DNA from 3 places in the Paenibacillus sp. 8b26 genome. Region 3 is predicted to be linked to each of the others. Evidence: riboswitches for the same ligand, from Rfam matches in the RefSeq annotation. Region 3 holds a riboswitch; each other region holds the start of a gene.

Region 1 (3,259 bases), 180 kb from region 3:
GCTCGGTCATGGGAAGATAACGATGCTGTTTCATTGGGTCTGGCTCCTTTCAACCAACAAGATCGTAAAAACGTAAAACGATTAACAAATGATTAATAAACGAGTGCCAACTGGGCAGCGGTTAGTAACGGATCACGATAGTTATAGTAAGACGAGCGTTTAAATCAGCGTGGACGTTTATAAAAGGGTGAGGCTACCACCTCGGCGCGCAGGCGCTTGCCACGAATCTCGACCTCCAGCGGCGTGGATAGGGAACTAAAACGACTGTCCACCAGAGCCAAACCCAGATTACGTTTTAAGGTGGGCGACTGGGTTCCAGTTGTGACCTCGCCAATTTGCTGCCCTTCCGCGAACACGGGGTAATGGGCACGCGGTATGCCACGGTCAAGCATTTCCAGCCCGATCAGCTTGCGCGGAATACCTTGTTCTTTCTGGCGTTGCAGAGCTGCTTTGCCGATAAAATCTCCCTTATTCAGCTTGACGAAGAAGCCTAAACCAGCTTCCAGCGGTGAAATCGTGGCGGACAGCTCCTGTCCGTACAGCGGCAGCCGCGCCTCGAAACGCAGTGTATCCCGGGCTCCAAGTCCGGCGGGAACCAGACCATACGGCTCACCGATGCGAAGCAATCCGTCCCACACTGCCGGTGCATTCGCAGCAGGCACATAAAATTCAAAGCCGTCTTCCCCTGTGTATCCGGTGCGGGAGACGAGCGCTTTTGCTCCGAACAATTGCACATCCTCGCTGAATCGGAAGGAGGCCAGCTTTGTAATGTCCGTGTCTGTCACGGCGGCGGCAATACGTGCAGCTTCAGGCCCTTGCAACGCCAGCAGTGCCACCGCATCTGATACGTTTTCCAGATGAACGGATGCAGGCGCATGGCGAAGCAGCCAATCCCAATCCTTATCGATGTTGGAGGCATTCACAACGAGCATGTAACGCTCCGGCCCTTTATAGTAGACAAGGAGGTCGTCTACTACACCTCCATCCGGGTAACACAGGAGCGAATATTGGGCCTGGCCCGGCTCCAATTGGCTGACATCGTTCGTCGTCACCTGTTGCAGAAATGTTTCGGCTTCCTGGCCCTCGACCAAGAATTCACCCATATGCGATACATCGAATAATCCTGCATGTTGCCGGACGGCCTCATGTTCCTTTTGAATGCCACTGAACTGTACAGGCAGCTCCCAGCCGCCAAAATCAATGCAACGAACCCCCGACAGCGTGCTGTAGGATGAATGCAGCGGCGTTTTTCGCAAGTTAGTCATTTTTCCACTCCTATCCGGTATGATCGGCTAAACAAAAAAGACAGGCCGAAAAAAACGTATGGACGGCAGTCCACACACTTTTTTTCAGCTCTGTCCTTGATACCTGAGAGTTACCCCGGTGTGTACCGGGTTTCCCCTTGGGTGATCCGCCTGTATGGCGAATGCTCTCCAGAGATGCGTCCGGCAGAGGTCCTTTTGCCTGAGAGATTCACCTGCGGTGCAGGTTTACTCCTTCGGCGCTGCCTCTGGATCAGCTATACGTCATCCGGCCCTGCCGGTTGGTTACAGCTTGATCCGACTCGCTTGCTGCCTTGTTTTACAGGTGGCAACAGTGATGCGAGTGTTGACAGTCTCTCCCTCCACGTTCATCCGCGTTTACAATTATTAGGTGTTTCCAAAAGCACTTGTTATAACCCATTAATACGCAAATTTATTCGAAATGTCAACAAAAATGTCATGAAAAACATTATTAAAAACATTTTATTCATAAATAAGGATATGTAAGCGTTTGTTATAATCTGTCGTATTTTTAGTTAGAAAGATATATGGAGTAATGTGAAATATTTTTGTTAGTATTATTGACATGATAGTTCTAGTTGTCATAATCTTAACCTGTCATAGACGGGTAGGCAAAACGATGTAATCCATATGAAAGCGAGGCGGAGCAGGATGAGTGAAGTGAAGCAGCAATTGTGGTACACGGAAGAACATGAATGGGTTCAGCGCACAGAGGATGGAACGGTACGAATCGGTATTACGGACTTTGCACAGCATCAACTGGGCGATATCGTTTTTGTGGAGCTGCCTGGGGAGGGAGCAACGATTGAGCAGGGGGCGGAGATTGGTACTATTGAATCGGTAAAGACAGTATCCGACCTGTTCGCTCCAGTAACGGGAACGGTGTTGAAGGTGAATGAAGCGCTGGAAGGTACGCCTGAGCTGGTCAACGAATCTCCTTACGAAAAAGGCTGGATGATCGAAGTGAAGATTGGGGAAGATCTGGAGGGGGCATTAAGCAAGCTGCTGTCTGCGGATCAGTACGAGCAGTTGACTGCCAATGAGTAATAATGGGGCAATGTAGATTGGATAATTGAATAAGGGCGGCGTTTGTCCGCTCGATTTTGTATAAAAATAGTCGCGATGAATTGGCATAGCGGCTATTTTTGCTGTCTTTTTTTGCAAGCGTAATTACGTGTTTTTCTCTTGTTTAGAGGATAGACCTCATACATAAATTGTACCGATGACAGGATGGTTTTTCGACTAAATACTCGTGTTACAGGCCATATTAAGAGGAATTATGCAGAATGATTTCGCGCCTGTTTATCTTAAATTTAAATGTTGTCATCAACGTTCATGACGAAAGTACGTTTTCATTTCGTTGAAGAAGATAGCGTTGTCATTTAGTATGAATTTTAAGAAAAGGTAGTGATGCTTTTTACCTATAAGGAGGATATGAATATGAGCACAGTGGACACAAAGTCCAGTTCAAACGGAGGAGCGCGCGTTGCCGTACAGCGTTTTGGCCGTTTTCTCAGTGGTATGGTTATGCCCAATATGGGGGCCTTTATCGCATGGGGATTGATCACGGCACTTTTTATTCCGACCGGATGGTTCCCAAATGAGGGGTTTGCACAACTGGTTGATCCGATGAAAAATTATTTGCTGCCGCTGCTAATCGGTTATACAGGTGGCACAATGATTCACGGACAGCGCGGAGGTGTGATCGGGGCCATTATGACGATGGGTGTCATTGTCGGGGCGGACATTCCGATGTTTCTCGGCGCGATGATAGCTGGTCCGCTGGCTGCATGGATATTGAAGAAATTCGACAAAGCGATTGACGGCAAAGTTAAATCAGGCTTTGAAATGCTGGTCAATAACTTCTCGGCAGGGATTATCGGGGCGATTTTAGCGTTGCTTGCCCATGTGGCAATCGGCCCGGTAGTACAAATCATCAGTCAAGTGTTGTCAGCAGGGGTACAGTTCCTCGTGAA
Region 2 (3,259 bases), 1.9 Mb from region 3:
TCCCGATTTACATGCGGGAGGAGGGTTACCGCTTAGAAGCTACGACTTATCCTTCTTGGCTGGAATGTTGCGCGTAAGCGACTCCGTCAGACGCTTGCCGGTCGGCGTTTGGGCCAGGCCGCCTTTGGCGGTCTCGCGGTGCTTGGACGGCATCGCGCTGCCGACTTCGAGCATCACGTCGATGACTTCGTCAGACGGGATGGCGCTGCGCACACCCGCCAGAGCCATATCCGCGGCGGCAAGCGCGGTCACGGCTCCCAGCCCGTTGCGCACGATGCACGGAATCTCCACGAGTCCGGCGACGGGGTCGCAAATCAGGCCGAGCGTGTTCTTGAGCGCGAGGCCTACTGCATGGATGGCCTGCTCTGGCGTACCGCCACGCAGCTCGACCATGGCCCCTGCGGCCATCCCGATGGCTGAGCCAATCTCGGCCTGACAGCCTCCCTCCGCACCGGAGATGAAGGAATTGTTGGCGATCACGTAGCCAATCGCTCCAGCGGCGAACAGTCCGCGCACCATATGCTCGTCATCCCAGCCGAATCGCTCCTGCGCGCTGATGAACACGCCGGGGATGACCCCGCATGAGCCTGCGGTGGGCGTAGCGACAATGCGCCCCATAGACGCATTGACCTCCGACACGGAGAGGGCATACGCCATGGCGAGTGCCGAGGCATCGCCAGAGCAGGTTTCTCCAGCACGCAAATATTCCGCCAAGCGTTTGCCGTCGCCGCCCGTCAATCCGCTGCGGGATACCGTGTCCTGTGTTTGCCCGCGATGAACGGCTTCCTTCATGACTTCATAATAATCAGCCATTTGTCGGAAGATTTCTTCCTCCGGTGTGTTCGTCTCTTGTACCTGTTCCTTGATCATCAGGCGACCAATCGTAGTGGATTCCTCGGCGCACAAGGCACCTAATTCATGCAGATGGCTAAACCGCATCGGATTCAGCTCCTTTTTTCAAATTAATCATTTTGATTTCATACATATGAGGCAAAGCCCGCAGCTCGGCAACTAATTCAGCCGGAGCGGGGCTATCGGTTTCGATAGCAGTGAGTGCTTCGCCATCCCGGCCTTTGCGATCCACATGCATGTAGGCAATGTTAATGTCAGCTGCACCCAGCGCCGAAGTCACCGCGCCCAATGTTCCGGGCTTATCCGAGTGAAGAAGCACCAGCGTAGGCAGCTCTCCGGTCAGATTAACCCGGAACTCGTTAAGCTGCTGGACATGAATGTTTCCGCCGCCGATGGAGGAGCCTAGCAGCGTGCGCTGGTCTTCACCTTTCCATAGCTCGAAGCGGACCGTGTTCGGATGGGGGGCGGGCAGTCCGCTGACAGCGAACTCTACTTCCATCCCGGCTTGCTCTGCACATTGCTCCGCATCCGGAATCCGGTGGTCGTCTGTATCGTAATTCAGCAATCCGGCGATGAGTGCCAGGTCTGTGCCGTGTCCCTTGTACGTATCGGCAAATGAGCCGTACAGCGTCAGGCGGGCCCGGTCAGGTTGCGCACCGAGCCAGTGCCGGGCAACACGTGCGAGCCGCACTGCGCCTGCGGTATGCGAGCTGGAGGGTCCGGTCATAGCCGGACCAATAATGGAAAATACATCTTTGAAACGCATGGTGTGGCCCCCTGTATGTTTGAATACCATAGTATATGGTGCTGCCGCGCCTTGCGCGGGTGCGACGGTTTCTAATGCTGACGCAGCATGTAAGCACAAAAAAGGACAGGATAAGGAAATTTCCCTTATCTCTGTCCTCGTTACCTGAGAGTTTCGTGCGGGTGTATACCGCCTTACCCCTTGGGTGGCTTGCGCTCTCTCCAGAGTTGCGTCAGATGGCGATTCATGGACCTGAGAGATTATCCGCCAGCCGGGTGCTGGCGTCTTGCTCCTTCGGTGCCGCCGGGATGTGCTTCCCGGACAGACTCTCCCGTCATCTTCATTCGCGTATACCGTTCAACATTTCCTCCTAAGCGTAATGTATGCCATGCCCGGTGTCAATCACAGGTTGGGATTTTACAGAATCAGGTACCTTCTCAATAAAAAAGATTAAATTTTACATAATTATGGATGAAAACAGGAAGGAATTAGAAGGTTGATAGCTAATCTGATAGAGGACAAGCTAATTTATGGAATAATGGGAGGGACATTTACGTATGGTAAAAGGTTTCCGGTTCACAGGTTCACGCTTAAAAGGAATGCTGCATCTGGCGGCAATCGTATCACTGCTGGTAGGACTCTTCGTTCCATTCGGCCAGGTCAAGGCAGAGGGCTCGTTGACGGTAGCGGAAGCGCTTCAGCGTCAAAGCAGCGGAGGTACGGTGACGGTAGAAGGCTACGTCGTCGGACATGCTACCGGATCGAAAACGGCTAATTTCTCTGCCCCGTTTGCAAACGATTTTAACGTACTGATTGCGGATCAGGCGAGTGAACGTAATACGTCTAATCTGTTAAATGTACAACTGACATCCGCGTATAGAGGAGCATTTGGGCTGTCAGGCCATCCTGAGCTGATCGGCAGTAAAATTCGCGTGACGGGTGCGCTCGGTGCCTATAACAATTTTGGCGGCGTGAAAAGCCCAAGCGCTGTGGAGCTAGTAAGCGGAAGCGAGCCTGGAAATCCTGGTGATCCGGGCGAACCTGATCCTGGTACCCCGGGTCAACCCGGTACGACATTACCGGATGGAAAAGGCAAAAAAGTGCTGTTCGATAATACGCACGCACAGACAGCCGGAGCAGCAGATTGGGTTATTGATGGAGCCTTTTCCGATTTTGCGGGCGGACTGCGTAATGCTGGTTTCACCGTGGACCCGTTGGACCGTTCCATTCCTTTTACCTATGGCGAGCAGGCTATAACGTACGACAAGCTACGTCCATATGATGTGTTCATCATTGGTGAAGCCAATGTTGCCTTTAAGGCATCCGAGCAAGCTGCTCTGGTGCAATATGTGAAGAATGGAGGCAGTATTTTCTTCATTTCTGACCACTATAACGCTGACCGGAACAAAAACCGTTGGGATTCCTCTGAGGTTATGAACGGCTACCGCCGTGGAGCCTATTCCAATCCGGCCAAAGGGATGACTACAGAAGAAGCTGCATCACCAGCTATGCAGGGATTAACCAGTTCCGACTGGCTGGCGACGAACTTTGGCGTTCGTTTCCGCTACAATGCACTTGGTGACGTGAACGCTACGGATATCGTAGCGGCAGATCAATCCTTTGGCATTACGAAGGGTGTACGTTCGATAGCAATGCATGCTG
Region 3 (3,259 bases):
TTTGCCCGTATGCGACGACCGTACGAAAGACCGTAAAATATGGGAGTTTAACGAAGCAGCCATTGCACAGGGATTGACTGTCAGCTCCTTTATCTCGGATATCCTGCTCCCTACAGGAGCCATATGCTACGCAGCCAAGCCCAATTCCCTGATTGTCGGATCAGACGGAAAGCTGTACAAATGCTCAGTCGCCATAGATCAGGAAAACAATCAGTTGGGCCAGATTCACGGAGATGGGAGTATGGAGCTGGATCTCGATAAAATGGCACTGTGGACCACTTCAGGTGAAGAAACGGACGCAAAGTGCCAAGCCTGCTTTTTCCGACCTGCCTGTCAGGGGAATCATTGTCCCCTGTACCGGATGCGCACGGGGAACCGCCCTTGCTCCTACGAAAAACGGCAGATCAAGCGAACCTTGCGTACGGTGTGGCTGCAATCCCAATCGGAGGAGGTGAAATAACATGAAGATTATTCGTCCTGCTGTACGACCTACAGCGATTACAACTGGCCGTCTGTCCAAATCTGTACCCGGCAATTTAAGCTAATCCTAAAGTAAGCTAAGTACACATATCTATAGAGCGCCCGAGCTTCATCCTGCTCTATAACGCAAAAAGGGAGTGCCTCCCAGCTGTAATGGCTGAGGGACACTCCCTTTTCTTTGTTTCTTTACGAGCTGACTGTTTGTCCTTTTTCTTCTATGTCTATGGCTGCTCCTGCACTGGCACCTGCGAGTATTCCCTTTTTCTTGTTGGGATACAGGGAATCCATATAGGTACGGGTTTCTGCAACTACAATTCCCGACAAGCCAAGCAGTGCAATCAAGTTCGGGAAGGCCATCATGGCGTTAAAGATATCTGCCAGTAACCAGATCGCATCCAGCTTAATAAACGCGCCTCCGGCAACCAGCGCAATGAACAGATAACGGTACGGTTTAATCCATTTGACACCCAGCAAATATTCAACACAGCGTTCTCCGTAGTAGTTCCAGCCAAGCATCGTGGTGAACGCGAACATAATCAGAATGATTGTGAGCAGTTCCGCACCAAGCGGGAATGCGCTGGAGAAAGCTTGCTGCGTCATCAAGCCCGCATCGGTAGGACCGCTCCATACGCCGCTAACCAGCAGCGTCAACCCGGTCATCACACAAATAATCATCGTATCTATAAAGACACCTGTCATGGAAATCAACCCCTGCTCCGCAGGCCATTTGGTTTTGGCAGCTGCGGCTGCAATCGGTGCGCTTCCCAATCCGGCCTCATTGGCAAAAATCCCTCTGGCTACCCCGCTGCGCATCGCCAGCATAATCGTAGCCCCGGCAAATCCACCCGTCGCAGACGTCGTGGAAAATGCCGAATGCAGCACAAGCGCGAGTGCGGCAGGAATCTGATCGGCGAACCGAATCAATACGATCATACAGATCAGTACGTACAAGCCTGTTTTGAAAGGGACCACTTTGGTCGATACCTTGGCAATGCTCTTGAGTCCTCCAATGGTAACGAGTCCCGTAAGAGTAGCAATGATCACTGCCGTTACAATCGGCGGAACACCAAAGCTGTTTTCGGTCGAGGATACAATCGCTTTGACCTGCGGAAACGTTCCAATCCCGAACAGCGCCACCAGCATCCCGGAAAAGGCGAATAGCATCGCCAGCGGTTTAAAGCGGCGTCCAAGCCCTTTTTCAATATAATACATCGGGCCGCCGGAAAATTGTCCATTCCGATCCTTCACCCGGTATTTTACCGCAAGCACACCTTCCGCATATTTCGTCGCCATCCCGAAAAAGGCTGCAACAACCATCCAGAACAAGGCACCCGGTCCGCCCAGTTTTATCGCTGTCGCGACGCCGACAATACTTCCTGTACCTACTGTAGCCGCCAGCGCCGTACTCAGGGCCGCAAAGCTGCTGACATCCCCGCTACCTTCATTTGGGGCCTTGCCAATCAGTTTGATCGCCAGAGGCAGGCGGAAAACCTGCAACATTTTCAAACGTATGGTCAGCCACAGACCTGTTCCCATGACGAGAATGATCAGAGGAGCCCCCCATATCCAACTGCTAATCGTTTCTAACACATGTACCAAATTCATTTCAACCCGCTCCTCCAGCATATTAAAAAACAAAAAAGAGTCAAATCCGCTGATTCGACTCCTGGAGAGGTTAAAGGCACGAAAAAATACAACCGTCTTGTGCAGGATTCAGCCACTACAGCTCATAAAAAAGCCTAGGGCATCCCCTGTCACAGGTTATTCGCGTCTCTGTCCTTTTGCCTGAGAGTTTAAGCAGATGATATCTGCGGTGCACCTTCGGCGCCCAATTAAGGGTCTCTCCAGAGTTCTGTCCGTTTACGGTCCCGCTTGTTGCTGTAATCAGCCCAAGCACCTGAGAGTTTTGCCCCTTCGGTCGGAACTTACGTTCCATCTCCCGCAAACATCAACCAGACATATGAAATTGTTTTTTATTATACAGAAAACTTTCAGCTTTTTACAAGTGAAAAATTTGTGAAGTCGTTTGGTTATCTTAAGATGAGCCTATAAAATAAAGGCGGGCGCAGCCAGATTCATCCTCATGATGTTCTCTGTCGCCCCCGCCCCCAGGCCATATTGGGTTATATTCAGTTAGCTTGAATTACAGTTCTTCGCCGTTGGTGGCAATTACATTTTTGTACCAGTCAAAAGAATCCTTCTTGGAGCGCTTCAGTGTTCCGTTACCGTCATCGTCCAGATCAACATAAATAAATCCGTAACGCTTGGACATTTCGGAAGTGGACATACTCACGAGGTCGATAGGTCCCCAGCTAGTGTAACCGATCAGATCCACACCGTCCGCAATCGCTTCCTTCATTTGAGCGATATGCTGGCGCAAATAATCAATGCGATACGTGTCGTGAATGAAGCCGTCTTCTTCCACCTTGTCATATGCACCCAAGCCGTTTTCCACGATGAACAGCGGCTTTTGATAACGGTCATATAATGTGTTCAGCGTAACACGCAGGCCGATCGGATCAATCTGCCAGCCCCAGTCAGAGGATTGTAAATACGGATTTTTCACGCCGCCAATCAGGTTCCCCGCTGCCTTCTCGCCTTCCGGTCCTGCAGAGACGGTCAAGGTCATGTAATAGCTGAATGAGATGTAATCGACCGTGTTGTTTTTCAGAATTTCGGCATCGCCGGGTTCTGTGTGCAAGACAATATTATTTTCTTCAAAATAACGGTTCATATAATTTGAATATTCCCCACGGGCATGTACATCCGTAAAGAACAG

Evidence for each region. Region 3 has a riboswitch for glycine ahead of ACQ4MX_RS21700 (alanine/glycine:cation symporter family protein). Riboswitches for the same ligand answer to the same signal wherever they lie in the genome.
Region 1: it holds a riboswitch for glycine, as region 3 does, so the genes downstream of both, gcvT (glycine cleavage system aminomethyltransferase GcvT) here and ACQ4MX_RS21700 (alanine/glycine:cation symporter family protein) in region 3, are expected to answer to the same signal.
Region 2: it holds a riboswitch for glycine, as region 3 does, so the genes downstream of both, sdaAB (L-serine ammonia-lyase, iron-sulfur-dependent subunit beta) here and ACQ4MX_RS21700 (alanine/glycine:cation symporter family protein) in region 3, are expected to answer to the same signal.

What each region holds. Positions count from the first base shown of each region.
Region 1 covers NZ_CP192445.1:4,836,482-4,839,740, forward strand. Annotated here, with positions in the region: gene gcvPA (aminomethyl-transferring glycine dehydrogenase subunit GcvPA) at 1-34, opposite strand, end outside; gene gcvT (glycine cleavage system aminomethyltransferase GcvT) at 165-1,265, opposite strand; glycine riboswitch at 1,346-1,442, opposite strand; glycine riboswitch at 1,443-1,634, opposite strand; gene gcvH (glycine cleavage system protein GcvH) at 1,935-2,330, shown strand; gene ACQ4MX_RS22545 (PTS mannitol transporter subunit IICB) at 2,724-3,259, shown strand, end outside.
Region 2 covers NZ_CP192445.1:2,775,046-2,778,304, reverse strand. Annotated here, with positions in the region: gene sdaAA (L-serine ammonia-lyase, iron-sulfur-dependent, subunit alpha) at 40-939, opposite strand; gene sdaAB (L-serine ammonia-lyase, iron-sulfur-dependent subunit beta) at 929-1,618, opposite strand; glycine riboswitch at 1,828-1,941, opposite strand; gene ACQ4MX_RS12750 (DUF6359 domain-containing protein) at 2,155-3,259, shown strand, end outside.
Region 3 covers NZ_CP192445.1:4,652,745-4,656,003, reverse strand. Annotated here, with positions in the region: gene ACQ4MX_RS21705 (radical SAM protein) at 1-460, shown strand, start outside; gene ACQ4MX_RS21700 (alanine/glycine:cation symporter family protein) at 667-2,085, opposite strand; glycine riboswitch at 2,244-2,338, opposite strand; glycine riboswitch at 2,356-2,432, opposite strand; gene ACQ4MX_RS21695 (glycoside hydrolase family 1 protein) at 2,624-3,259, opposite strand, start outside.